DNA from 3 places in the Paenibacillus sp. FSL P4-0338 genome. Region 3 is predicted to be linked to each of the others. Evidence: predicted binding sites of a transcription regulator. Region 3 holds the regulator's gene; each other region holds the start of a gene.
The links. Region 3 encodes LexA, which represses DNA repair genes until DNA is damaged. Its sites were predicted from a motif close to CGAACATATGTTCG; they were not measured.

Region 1 (4,074 bases), on a different contig from region 3:
CGCTTCTTCGGGTACAGAACCAACTATGGAAGCCTTGGCTGCCATCTCGATCCTGCATGAGAAGCTGCCTGAGCTGAAGATCCGTTACATTAACGTAGTCGATCTGCTGAAGCTGAGAAGTCAGAAGCTTGATCCGCGCGGCTTGTCTGACGAGGAGTTTGATCAATTTTTCACAAAAGATAAACCGGTCATCTTCGCCTTCCACGGCTATGAAGGCCTGATCAAAGACCTGTTCTTCGACCGCCATAACCATAACCTGCATGTGCATGGTTACCGCGAGAATGGCGACATCACTACACCGTTCGATATGCGTGTCCTCAACCAGATGGACCGCTTCGACCTCACGAAGGAAGCTGTGCTGAGCCTGCCGGAAGCAAGCAAATACCAGTCCATCGCTGACGAGATGGATGCCATCGTGCAGAAGCATCATGCATACATCCGCGAAGAAGGCATTGACCTTCCAGAGGTTGAGAACTGGGTATGGAAGGCTTTGAACTAGGCTTTAGATGATAGTGTTATTTCATTGATAATATAGAAGGCTTCAATCAGGGAGCGCTCCGGTTAGTCATGTTGATGGCTGCGGGGCGCTTTTTGTATCCGATGATTGAAGTTGGATGTCCGGGATCGATGAGGTCTTCGGCGCTTCCGGCTGCAATGCTCTCTTCCGCTGCCCCGCAGAAAGTACAGGCACACCGCCCCTTCCATTCATCTCCACCATGTGCTTCCAGTAGCGCTTCGGCATCAGTGAGGAACGCAGCCGGTCGTTGTAGCGCTCCTTGATGCCGATGGCATTGTAGAAGCCAGTCCATAAGCGGCGGTACGCTTCCTCCGTCTCATCGGGCTCGGGCGGGGTCCAGCCGTTTAACGGCACGATGGCCTCCCGTCCGGGCTCATGAATCAGCGCAGCTCCGTGCGTCTGATCGTAGATCATGAAGCTCTCCCCCTGGAACCGGTCGCAGAAATGCTCCTGGATCACAGGCAGCACATAGCCCTGCGGTTCAATGACTGCGGCCATGACCGGTCCGTATACGGAGAAGCGGACGAAGCCTGTATACAGATGCGCTTCATGCCGGAGCTGCTGTACGGCCTTCATTAGTGTGTTCACCGTGTCGTCGGCCAGCATATTCATCACCTTGCGGCCATGCTGGAAGCCGAGATACAGGAAGTTCAACAGCAGCATTTCCTTCTCGGGAGCGCAGCTCCAGAAGCCCAGACGCACCAGTTCTTCGGCTTCCCGGCTGATCCGCAGCGGCAGGGATTTCAGTACCCGTGCTGCCTTGTCCTTGTCAGTCTCGATCCATTTGGCCTCCAGCAACAGCCCCTGCTCTGCATCTGCGGAATGTATCGTTAACGGAGTCTCCTTCCAGGCATAGCTCTCGAACACACAGCACAGCAGGCCCTCGAAGCTTCCATCATAGGTATACGCCAGTGCGGACGGCTTGAACATCAGGCCTTCGCCCCCTTCTTGAGCAGGTTCCAACTATCTGCTGCCGGAAGTGCTGACAGGTTGAAGTCGTCGAACAGCGTGAGTTGCTCCACCTGCGGCTGCTGGAGAGCGAGCTGCTCCCCGGACATGAGTGAGCGAAGCAGGGTGTGCTCGCTTACCTTCAGTCCCTCCAGCGGTTTGTCCTTACAGGTGATGAAGAACTGAGAACGCTTGAGGACCACTCCCAGCTTCTTCAGCGCATGGAAATCGAGCGCTCCGGCCCGTCTGGCCTTCACGATCCGCTGTGCGCTTCTTACGCCGATGCCGGGTACACGCAGCAGCATTTCGTAAGGGGCGCGGTTGATCTCAACGGGGAACTGCTCCCGGTGGTTAACGGCCCAACTGCATTTGGGGTCCAGCAGCGGATTGAAGTTCGGCACGGCCTCATCCAATAATTCATTCGCCTTGAAGCCGTAGAAACGCAGGAGCCAATCGGCTTGATAGAGCCGGTGTTCCCGCAGCAGCGGTGGCTTGGTGTCGAGAGCGGGCAGGAGGGAATCCTCCACAACCGGGGTGTAGGCGGAGAAGAAGACGCGCTTGAGCGAGTATTTGCGGTATAATCCCTCCGTCAGATTAAGAATCTGGTAATCCGTATCTGGCGTTGCCCCCACGATCATCTGGGTGCTCTGTCCGGCCGGAGCGAAGCGGGGCGCGTGATTATACCGGACGATATCGGAGCGGTTCTCCTTGATCCGGCTGCTAATCAGCCCCATCGGCTTCAGGATGGATACCTTGCTCTTATCGGGAGCGAGCCGTCCGAGACTCTCCTGCGAGGGCAGTTCGATGTTGACGCTCATGCGGTCGGCGAGCAGCCCAAGTCTGGACAGCAGGGCTTCGTCTGCTCCGGGGATGGCTTTTACATGAATATAACCGTTGAAATGATAGACATTGCGCAGCAGCTCAAGTGCGCCGATTAACTGCTCGGTGGTGTAGTCGGGACTGCGCATAATGCCTGAGCTGAGAAATAATCCTTCTATATAATTACGGCGGTAGAATTGCATGGTGATATCTGCGATCTCTTCGGGGGTGAAGGCCGCCCGGCGAATGGGGTTGGACTTGCGGTTGATGCAATAGGCACAATCATATACACAGCCGTTGGTCATAAGCACCTTCAGCAGCGAAATACAGCGGCCGTCCGCCGCGAAGCTGTGGCAGATGCCCATCGCAGAGGTGTTGCCGAGCGTCCCGGCCTGGCCCTTACGGTCGGAACCGCTTGAAGTGCACGCCACATCGTATTTGGCTGAAGCGGTCAGAATCTCTAGTTTCTCCATTACATCCACGGTCTCAATCCCCCTCATATGTGAGCATTATATATCGAACGTACGTTCTTGTCAAAGCGTAATCCACCTCCCCGGCCGCCTGCAAAATGTATGCGCATTCCTTCTTGTGCTATAATAGAAATTGATGGTTCATGGAATGAGGAATCATGCGATTATTGAAAATCGGGTTAGGAGTGTTGCTAAAGTGAGAGGATATAACATATGGCGGCCTATCATGCTGATAGCCGTCGCGCTGCTGACAAGACAGCTAGTGACAAGTGTGTGCCTGATGTTCGGCATGTCGCAGGAATCGGCAGGCAGTGTAGCCATGCTGGGCATGATCGTTGCTGCTCTTATTATGTACAACCGCATGATGAAGGGCCGCCGCCGCAGATAAAATAAACAGAAGATCCGGACGTATTTATTCAGGCGCAGCGGATTGCATAGGAACAGGCTTGAAAGACGCCCGCACAGGTGTCTTTTTATTTTTAGAGCGGTGCTTGAATAATATGGCTGGAGCTTATATTCTTAGAAGGATATGCTATATGCAAGACCATACAGATTCAAGGTAACGTACATTCCCTTCGGGAGGGCGTTATTTATAGAATCAACCCACAGCATGGGAAATGAACATACAGGAGGAAACCAATTGAGTACACAGAACATTGGAGTGCCGTTAGAGGGTTTTGCAGAATTTAGCCGGACGGTAGCCGCAGAAGGCGCGGTACTGCTTAAGAATGAGGGACAGGTGCTTCCGCTGGGTAACGGTGAGAGCGTTGCTGTTTTTGGCAGAATACAGGTGAATTATTACCGCAGCGGTACTGGATCGGGCGGTAGCGTTCACGTTGCATATACGACGAACCTGCTGGATGGACTGCGCAGCAAGAAGAACATTAGCGTGAATGAAGAACTGGCTGCAGCCTATGAGGCCTGGATCGGGCTTAACCCGTTCGATGACGGCGGCAAGGTATGGGCTGCGGAGCCGTGGAACCAGAAGGAAATGCCGCTTACGGACGAGCTGGTGAAGCAGGCACGAAGCCAGTCAGCCAAAGCGGTTGTGGTTATAGGACGTACGGCGGGCGAGGATCAGGATAATGCCGATACCGCAGGCAGCTACCGGCTGACGGAAGATGAGAAGGCGATGCTTGTCTCGGTTACGGCTCATTTTGAACAGACGATTGTGGTGCTCAATGTGTCCAATATCATGGATATGAGCTGGGTGAATGACGCCGCTTATGTGAATCCTATCTCTGCTGTGATCTATTCCTGGCATGGCGGCATGGAAGGCGGCCACGCGATTGCCGATGTTCTGGCCGGAGAGGTTACGCC
Region 2 (4,074 bases), 1.2 Mb from region 3:
TTCGCTGGTCTGTCTCTATAATCTGTCAGGAGAAGACGACAAGAACTTATTGCTGTTCTTAACCAGTCCCTTGCTCCTAATCTTTAACCCCGAATTAACAAACCTGAATTCTTCTATGGAGAATGAGCAAGCTTTCCAGTACATTCTGTATGGCATTCATTTTGTCTCCTGGTTAGCCTTTGGCCTGATCATAGAGTGGGGGTTATCATGGGTATCACGTAAATCACAGGAACGTCCCCCAAACCACTAATTAAAGAGAGTCCAGTCCCACATGACAATTATGTCACACCACCCCCTATATTGTTAGCTCATTCGATGGGGAATTCCGTTTCTGCCTCTTATACTGGAAATATATTGATTCACTTCCGAGAGGGGTTATTCACCAGTGACTGAAGCTATCAAAGCAATTATATTAGGGATTATTGAGGGGTTGACTGAATTCTTGCCGGTCTCGTCTACCGGGCACCTTATCCTTGCAGGGGATCTGCTGGACTTCGAGGGGGAGGGTGCGGTTACCTTCAAAATCGTAATCCAGTTAGGTGCGGTAATGGCTGTATTGCTGCTGTATTGGAAAAAGTATGTGAACATCGGGATGAATATGCTGAAGCTGGATTTCCCCAAGAGCAAGGGACTGAATGCCATCCACATGATCCTGGCTATGGTTCCGGCACTAGTGGTGTATCTGCTCTTCAAAGACACGATCAAGAGCCAGTTATTCGGCCCCAAGCCGGTTCTCATTGGTCTGATTGCCGGTGGACTATTGATGATCTTCGCTGCACGCAGCAGGAGATCCGTTACGTCAGAGACGGTAGACGGGCTTAATTATACCCAAGCCTTCGGCATCGGGCTGTTCCAGTGTCTGGCGCTGTGGCCCGGGTTCTCAAGATCCGGCTCGACGATCTCAGGGGGCCTGCTGCTGGGAACCAGCCAGAAAGCCGCTGCGGACTTCACCTTCCTGATTTCAGTACCAGTAATGTTCGGAGCCAGCCTCCTGGACCTCTATGACAGCCGGAATGCGCTGAATTCGGATGATCTTGTGCTCATGCTGATCGGGTTCGTGACGTCCTTCCTCGTAGCCATGATTGCAGTAGTCACCTTCATCAAGCTGATCAAGCGGCTTCGACTGGAATGGTTCGCGCTGTACCGGTTCGTGTTAGCAGGGCTGTTCTATGTAATTGTTATACTGTAGAATCCTGCACTCAGTCGTATTCCTTAGGCTCCTGAAGCAGGATGGAGAAGGTCTGGGTCACGTGGTCCACTTCAATCGTCTCGATACCCACAAAATCCGGAATTTCAGGATGAACAGCATCGACGCTGTATTCAGGATGAGTCAGCAATAATTGAATGACTTTTAGGGCTTCCACGTTGATCTTGATCCCCTTTACAGTAGAATCTCTTGTTCTGATCTATAGTCTGTATTATCCCCGCAGCGCTTAGCGAATATGTCTGTGGATGATATTTCTGTCTTCGTTACGTTCCATAACAGCCATTAATTGCCCCTGAAAAATACGTCTCTGGATCTGGTCGATCCGCTGCAGCGCGAGAGGGACGGGAACCTGGAACGCTACAGCCAGTTCGGTAACGGCATCCTCACGGAGTTCAGGCAGCGTATTCGCGGAGATCATGACATAAGGCATGGAGGCATACAGGATGAACCGATCGGATTCATCTCTCTGTGCCTGCGTGAACACTCCGGGCATAAGCGTAGACTTGCCGGCATGCCGCAGCAGATGACACAGCTCGTGAAGGAATTCCAGCCGCTGCAGCTCGGGAGGGAGACGGTTGTCGATGAACATGCTGTACATTCCGGCCGTAGCCTCAATTGCCTTGCTGCGGACATCCAGATAGTGTACCCAGATATTGAGCCGGTTCGCTATGTAATCGATGGAGATGTCGGACGGCTTGCGGACACCAATACGCTGGTATAGATCCTCTGTCCATTTCTCCAATGCGGTCATCTGATAATAGCCTTGCATAATCAATCACCCCATATATAAGATCGTATGTTCGTGTTATTGGCCAAAAGAAAAGCCCGAAAGGGCTAAGCAGCAGTTCAGCACGTAACTCATCACCGGCTGAAATATGGAACGGGTGTTCCTATGTATGTAAGCATAAAGGAATTACGCTCGAATATCAAGTGTTTTTCCCAAGGTGGGGTGCGTGGCCTGACTCAGCATCTGAACCATATCCTGGGCGCTGCTCTGCGCCTGCTCCTTGGCAAGACTCATCACCTGCAGCCCTGCGGCCTGCTGTAAGGATGACTGGCTCATCACTACGGATAATGCAGCAATATCCATCCGTCATTCCTCCCTCCATATGTTGTGAAGCCATTGCTTCATACTCTATATCGACCACTGGACGCCTGTCCGTTAGGTGAATGGTATTTCTTTGCCAATTGGCCCATGCAACGGAGCGGAATTCCACATATTCTGTGCTGTATTCAATATTCAAGAGGAGGAATTAATCATGGGAGCAGAGTATGGTTGCGGTTGTGGAAATAACGTAGGTGGAGTGAATCAGGGACCTCCAATCGTTCCGGTAGTAAGCCCTTGGACTTCGACAGGTGCAATTCTGGTTCTGTTCATTCTGCTGGTTATCATCACAAAAGCCTGTTTGTTCTAGAACAGCCTATAGCCAGTGTAGCCCTGTCCGGCCTGTGCCGGATAGGGCTATTTCTTTTTTTTCTTCTTATGAGCACGGACCGTTGGCCCGATCTGGCGTGTGATTCTGCCTGTGGCTGCATCAGTTTCAATGATATAGAGCTCCTTGATTGTTCCTGCAAGCGCGAACCATTCCTGTAAGGCTTCAGCTTCGGACATAGGGCCGTACAGCCGTTTGCCCCGATAACAGATATAGAACACATCGGGCTCTCCATCTATGTTATATTATCCCATTTCATTCTACGCTTTATCGCAGTGAAATTGAATAACATCCCCCACATGCCGGCTTACTTGAAAATAAACTCCACACGCGTACCGTCTGCGAACGCCTCCAGCTGATTGCCGACCCAGCTTCCCGCTCCGCGGTTATCACTGGGGGTTATGTACTCAATATGGGCCCCGGCTCCGCCTTCCGCACACATGGCCATCGGCCATTCGTCCCGGTCATAGCCTTTCTTGGTGGGAACTCCCTTCAGCGACGCCTTGCGGTTCTCCTCAGCATCCTTGCGGTTGATGGTACAGATGGCTGACTCTCCCTTGCGGATGGCCTTTTGGATGTGCCTCGCGGTCTCCGGGTAGCGGTCTGCCGGGAACTTCAGCTTCACGATCTCCGAAGAATGACCGGAAGGGGTCTGCGGCAGCCATTGCCCGTTCTCCTCCAGCAGGTAGGCGGACAGACTGAGCAGGGCGATAATCATGAGACTGATGATGGATTTTTTGGCTTTCATATCTGCTCCTTTGGATGTGGGTATGGGTATAATGCCTGTGCCCTGAATAGTATAGCGTAAGAATAACGGATTGGGACAGCCCGAATTCTGTGCAGCAGCCGTGCTGAAGTTCCATAATTCGTCATAATATGTACAAACACAATGAAAAGGATGGTGGAAAATGTGGAACAGCGCAACCTCAGGGACCTGCTGGATTCGGCCTCGCGGCTGATTGGTGATGTGCAGTGGCAAGCGGCTTTTCGTAAAATACAGATGTCTCCCGCTGACGCGGAGCTGGGGGCGCCCGCACGGAAGCTGCTGGAGACGCTGTACTGGCTGCAGGGCCAGGGAATGATCAGCGGCCAGCATGATTACCTGGAGAGCCCGGATGATATCAACAACAAGCTGAAGAATACGGCAGGCAGTTATGCCGGACTGCACGGCTATGAGATGGGGCCGATCAGCAACCAGACGGAGAAGCTCATCAGCAGTCAGCGGCAGGGCGTAACGGACAGTGCGATCCGCTGGCACAAGGCCGGGGGCATCGTAGCGATGACCTATCATGCCAACCTGCCGGGTACGGCACCAGCCTGGACGAATGTCTCCATGAGCCTCAGCGAAGCTAATTTCAGCAAGTACATCACACCGGGAACAACCGAGTATACGGCGATGATTGCCGAGCTGGATAAGGTCGCTGTTTTCCTGAA
Region 3 (4,074 bases):
TCCTCTACTCCGAGTGAGGCGAGGCCGCGGCGCCAGGATTCCTTACGGTAGACGGGGGCAAGCTGCTCCAGTTGACGGAACTCCGGCTGTTCACCGGCAGTGAAGTTCGCCCATAGCGCTTCAAACGGGTTAATACCGATCAGCTTGGTGAACGGATATGTCTCATAGGATTCATAGAGGGCACGGGCTTCTCTGCGTACAGCAGCTTCCAGCTCCTGTGGATCAACGGAATCTCCAGCACCCTCACAAGCATAGCGGAAGGCTTCTTCCACGCTGCGGTCATCCCACAGCAGGGTATCGTCAAGGTCAAATAGTACGGCGGTAATCGGCATTTCTTCTCCCACTCCCTATATGCTGGTCTGTCTTCCTATTCGTGCACTAGTTCAATATTGTTGTTCTTCGCGAACTGTTCCAGACGTTCCCCCATCGCAGCGGTGTCATAACGGTTAATCAGCTTGGAGAAAATCCACTGCTTGCGCTTACCCTTATACTTAATGGTTACTACACTGCGTGATAAAGTGATCTTCTCAATATCCGCCGCAGCGAGGAAGCGTTCGCGGTTGTATTTAATAGTAGAGATACGCGCACGCTCAACCTTAAGGAACGGACGGCGGAAGAACAGCAGCGCAGCAAGCAGGAAGTACAGCACCACACCCAGCCAGTTGGCCAGAATCCCGCTTCCTTTGGCCTCGTCAATTGAGCCTACCACCCAGAACATGATGCCAAGCAGCATCAGTACAACGGGGAATACAATATTCCGGCCTTTGAAAATATCAATGCTTTTCGCGGCAGTCTTAGTGCTGGAAGTGTAAATGGAATCCTTCCCCTGCTTCTTTCTTTGCTGGTTAATTTGCTTGGTATTGCGTTGAACCATTCTTTCCCAAGAACGGGCCATGTAAGTTCCCCCTAGTCATCCTGTATTATCTATGAAAAGGCAACAGGCTAATGCTTAAGTCCGTTATTGCCCTCTTCATGCTCCGGATTGTCCACAATTTCGATAGTATCAAGCTGGGCCCGAAAGTTAGTGCGGATATTCCCCAGGTAAATCTCGCGGAGCTTGGCACGTTCAGCCAGTTCCTCTTCATTCAGGCCGCCGTTCTTAGCTTTGCGTGCCAATTCATTGATGCGTGCGACCAATTCGTCAATATTCAATACGTTTCCCTCCCTCTAAATTCATTTTAACTTTGCCATGAGAAAAAGAGCTTGTCAAGGTCTACCCCCTGAAAGCTCTCCGAGTCGATCATTAGTCTGACACAATCCTTCAGTATAAAGGTAAAGTCAGAATATCTCCGGCCTTAATGACACTGTTCTCCAAATGATTCGTCTTCATTATTCCTTCTATATATACGGCTGTCCTCATGTCCTCAGGCTTGTTACTTAACGCAATGCTCCATAAGGTATCACCGCGTTCGACTACGATCCGCTTATCCGGCTTCAGTGAAGAGACCGAACCGGCAAAAACATTCCCCACCACAGTGAATCCCGAAATAACAAGCATCAGCACCAAAACCATCTTCATCAGGCTGACCTGACGGAATAGTGATGATAGCGCAGTGAGACTATGAAGAATCGCATCCTTGACCTTGGTTACATTACTATGAGCAGTTGGATTACCGGGAGCGGACACCTTGATATCCTCATTATTGTAGATGCTGTTGTATGTACTATACTTTAACATGATCATCATCCTCCAAACACATGTTCTTGCTTTCGAAAATAATATAACACGAACATGTGTTTCGATCAATAGTTTTTTCGGAACGTCTGTTCTCTTTATTTGCGTTCTCTTTTTTTCCTCATTTTAGAACTTATGTTTGTACGAACGGAAGTTCTATGTTATAATTTTCCCAAACATAGTATATGGGGTTGATACCGATGTCAAAGATTTCTAGTCGTCAGCTGGCGATCCTGGAATTTATACGTAATGAAGTCCGCAGCAAGGGTTATCCTCCGTCCGTCCGCGAGATTGGCGAGGCTGTCGGCCTGGCCTCCAGCTCTACCGTGCATGGTCACTTGGACCGGCTTGAGAAGAAGGGCCTGATCCGCCGTGACCCTACGAAGCCGCGTGCGATTGAATTGCTCGGCCAGGAAGATTCAGAGAATGTGCATCAATTCGTCCAGACCGTTACCCGCATCCCGGTAGTGGGTAAGGTTACAGCTGGTGTTCCTATTACAGCTACAGAGAATATTGAGGATTACTTCCCGTTACCTGCTCATTATGTAGGCGATAACAAGGTATTTATGCTATCTGTCCTTGGTGACAGTATGGTGGATGCCGGAATTATGAACGGGGATTATGTCATCGTACGCCAGCAGCAGACTGCCGACAATGGCGATATTGTTGTAGCGATGACCGAAGAAGATGAAGCAACTGTCAAGACCTTCTACAAGGAACGGGATCATATCAGGCTGCAGCCGGAGAATCCGGCATACGAGCCTCTCCGCCTTAACCGGGTTACGATTTTGGGACGGGTCATCGGATTATTCCGCGATATCCACTAATCTACTCCCCGCTTAAGAACAGGCTGCTCCGCACCATGCGAAGCAGCCTGTTTTCTGTTCATTTCACTTCTTAAAGTGGCCAAAAAGCCGAATGCAAACATTTGTTCTCATTAAGCTTTTTGACCACTTTTTCTGAGAACCGCTGCATAGCTCCGCACATATCCTGTTACAAAGGAGTGCTGATCTGTATGCCCAATTACCGAATTATCGTCGATCTGTCACAGCGCATGCTGTACCTGCTGGATAATGACGTCGTCACCAGAGGCTTCCCTGTCGGCATCGGCAAAATGTTAACCGTCTCGCCTGTTGGCGAATACACCATCATTAACAAGCAGCCCAATCCGGGTGGCCCGTTCGGAGCCTTCTGGATGGGTCTATCCAAGCCGCATTATGGCATCCATGGAACCAATAACCCTGCTTCCATCGGCCACATGGTCTCCCATGGCTGTATCCGCATGTATAACGCAGATGTTCTCACCCTGGCTGCCCTCGTTCCCATAGGTACTCGTGTCACCATCAGGGAATAGGAACTCACAAAAACCCTTGAGACGCCAGATTGCGCCCCAAGGGTTCCAGTGATTCAAATGAATTAGAGCGGATACAGACTACAGCACACTTCTCAACAGACGGATAGCCACCGTATTCAAACGGATAGCCTCGCGGATCGATTCTCTGGCTGCCAGCAGCTCTCTTCTGGCCCGCGAACCTCTAGGCACTCTGCGCAGATTCTCATTGATTTCTTCCAGTCTCTCCAGCAGGACAGCCCGCTGTGTCAGCAGGACATTAATGGCTCTGCGAATCCGGTTACGTTCTCTTTGGCTCATCTTTACACCTCTTTTACAGTTGGATAGTATAAGAGATGCCAAGAAGGACTCCAAAGCTTGTGTGATTCGGCAGTAATGTTAGAGCAGCAAGCAGCGGACAGGTAATCTGCTTACTTTTTGTTCAACCGTACCCGGAATTCAAATTCATCGCGTCTATAAGTCATTCCGGCCAGCACTATGTACTCCGGTGTCCATTTCTGTACAGGTCCGGCATAATCAGCAATCACATGCGGTTTGCCATCAACCAGCTGAACGACGTAGACCTGTACCTGTGCCAGTGCGGCAGCGAATAGATCAGCATCACTGGACAGTACTTTATAAGCCGTATTCAACTTCGTTCCTCCTTGTTCCACAACCATGATAAAAGATTCCGACAACCATCTATTTAATTATACCGGGTCATGGAACAATATGTAAACCATATTTACAGCTTGATAAAAAGGATTTTAAACAATCCAATATACTTCTTAGTAGCCCCGCCATCCCTGGTAAAAAAATTGGTATTTTTAAGGTCTGGTACGCTAAATACTGAGAACAAAATGTAGTTATCCCGCTCGGTCAAAGACTCAATTACAGGCTGAGCCACCAGCTTGCTAATTCCGTCGCCTATTTCCTGATCTAGCGTATTCTCCAGATTCTTTACAGAATATTCACTGAAGGCTTCCTTCCCCGGATTCGTAACAGCCATCACAATCAGAACAAGAATAAGGACCAGTAATGATTTACCGCCCGATCTCCTACGGACTCT

Region 1: MKZ07_RS24695 (putative DNA modification/repair radical SAM protein) is a predicted target of LexA. The motif match lies at 2,802-2,815, and genes of this name have one in related genera.
Region 2: MKZ07_RS14280 (ImmA/IrrE family metallo-endopeptidase) is a predicted target of LexA. The motif match lies at 1,997-2,010, and genes of this name have one in related genera.

What each region holds. Positions count from the first base shown of each region.
Region 1 covers NZ_JBBOCG010000002.1:134,545-138,618, forward strand. The annotation lists gene MKZ07_RS24685 (phosphoketolase family protein) at 1-499, shown strand, start outside; gene MKZ07_RS24690 (TIGR03915 family putative DNA repair protein) at 566-1,447, opposite strand; gene MKZ07_RS24695 (putative DNA modification/repair radical SAM protein) at 1,447-2,757, opposite strand; gene MKZ07_RS24700 (hypothetical protein) at 2,981-3,142, shown strand; gene MKZ07_RS24705 (glycoside hydrolase family 3 C-terminal domain-containing protein) at 3,365-4,074, shown strand, end outside.
Region 2 covers NZ_JBBOCG010000001.1:3,244,034-3,248,107, reverse strand. The annotation lists gene MKZ07_RS14295 (hypothetical protein) at 1-250, shown strand, start outside; gene MKZ07_RS14290 (undecaprenyl-diphosphate phosphatase) at 386-1,189, shown strand; gene MKZ07_RS14285 (hypothetical protein) at 1,200-1,364, opposite strand; gene MKZ07_RS14280 (ImmA/IrrE family metallo-endopeptidase) at 1,434-1,976, opposite strand; gene MKZ07_RS14275 (YjfB family protein) at 2,121-2,297, opposite strand; gene MKZ07_RS14270 (hypothetical protein) at 2,467-2,622, shown strand; gene MKZ07_RS14265 (hypothetical protein) at 2,670-2,861, opposite strand; gene MKZ07_RS14260 (NucA/NucB deoxyribonuclease domain-containing protein) at 2,948-3,388, opposite strand; gene MKZ07_RS14255 (glycosyl hydrolase) at 3,551-4,074, shown strand, end outside.
Region 3 covers NZ_JBBOCG010000001.1:2,017,796-2,021,869, forward strand. The annotation lists gene MKZ07_RS08785 (HAD family hydrolase) at 1-332, opposite strand, end outside; gene MKZ07_RS08790 (hypothetical protein) at 368-895, opposite strand; gene MKZ07_RS08795 (DUF896 domain-containing protein) at 943-1,152, opposite strand; gene MKZ07_RS08800 (LysM peptidoglycan-binding domain-containing protein) at 1,262-1,678, opposite strand; gene lexA (transcriptional repressor LexA) at 1,876-2,502, shown strand; gene MKZ07_RS08810 (L,D-transpeptidase) at 2,691-3,029, shown strand; gene MKZ07_RS08815 (hypothetical protein) at 3,108-3,326, opposite strand; gene MKZ07_RS08820 (hypothetical protein) at 3,437-3,658, opposite strand; gene MKZ07_RS08825 (hypothetical protein) at 3,751-4,074, opposite strand, start outside.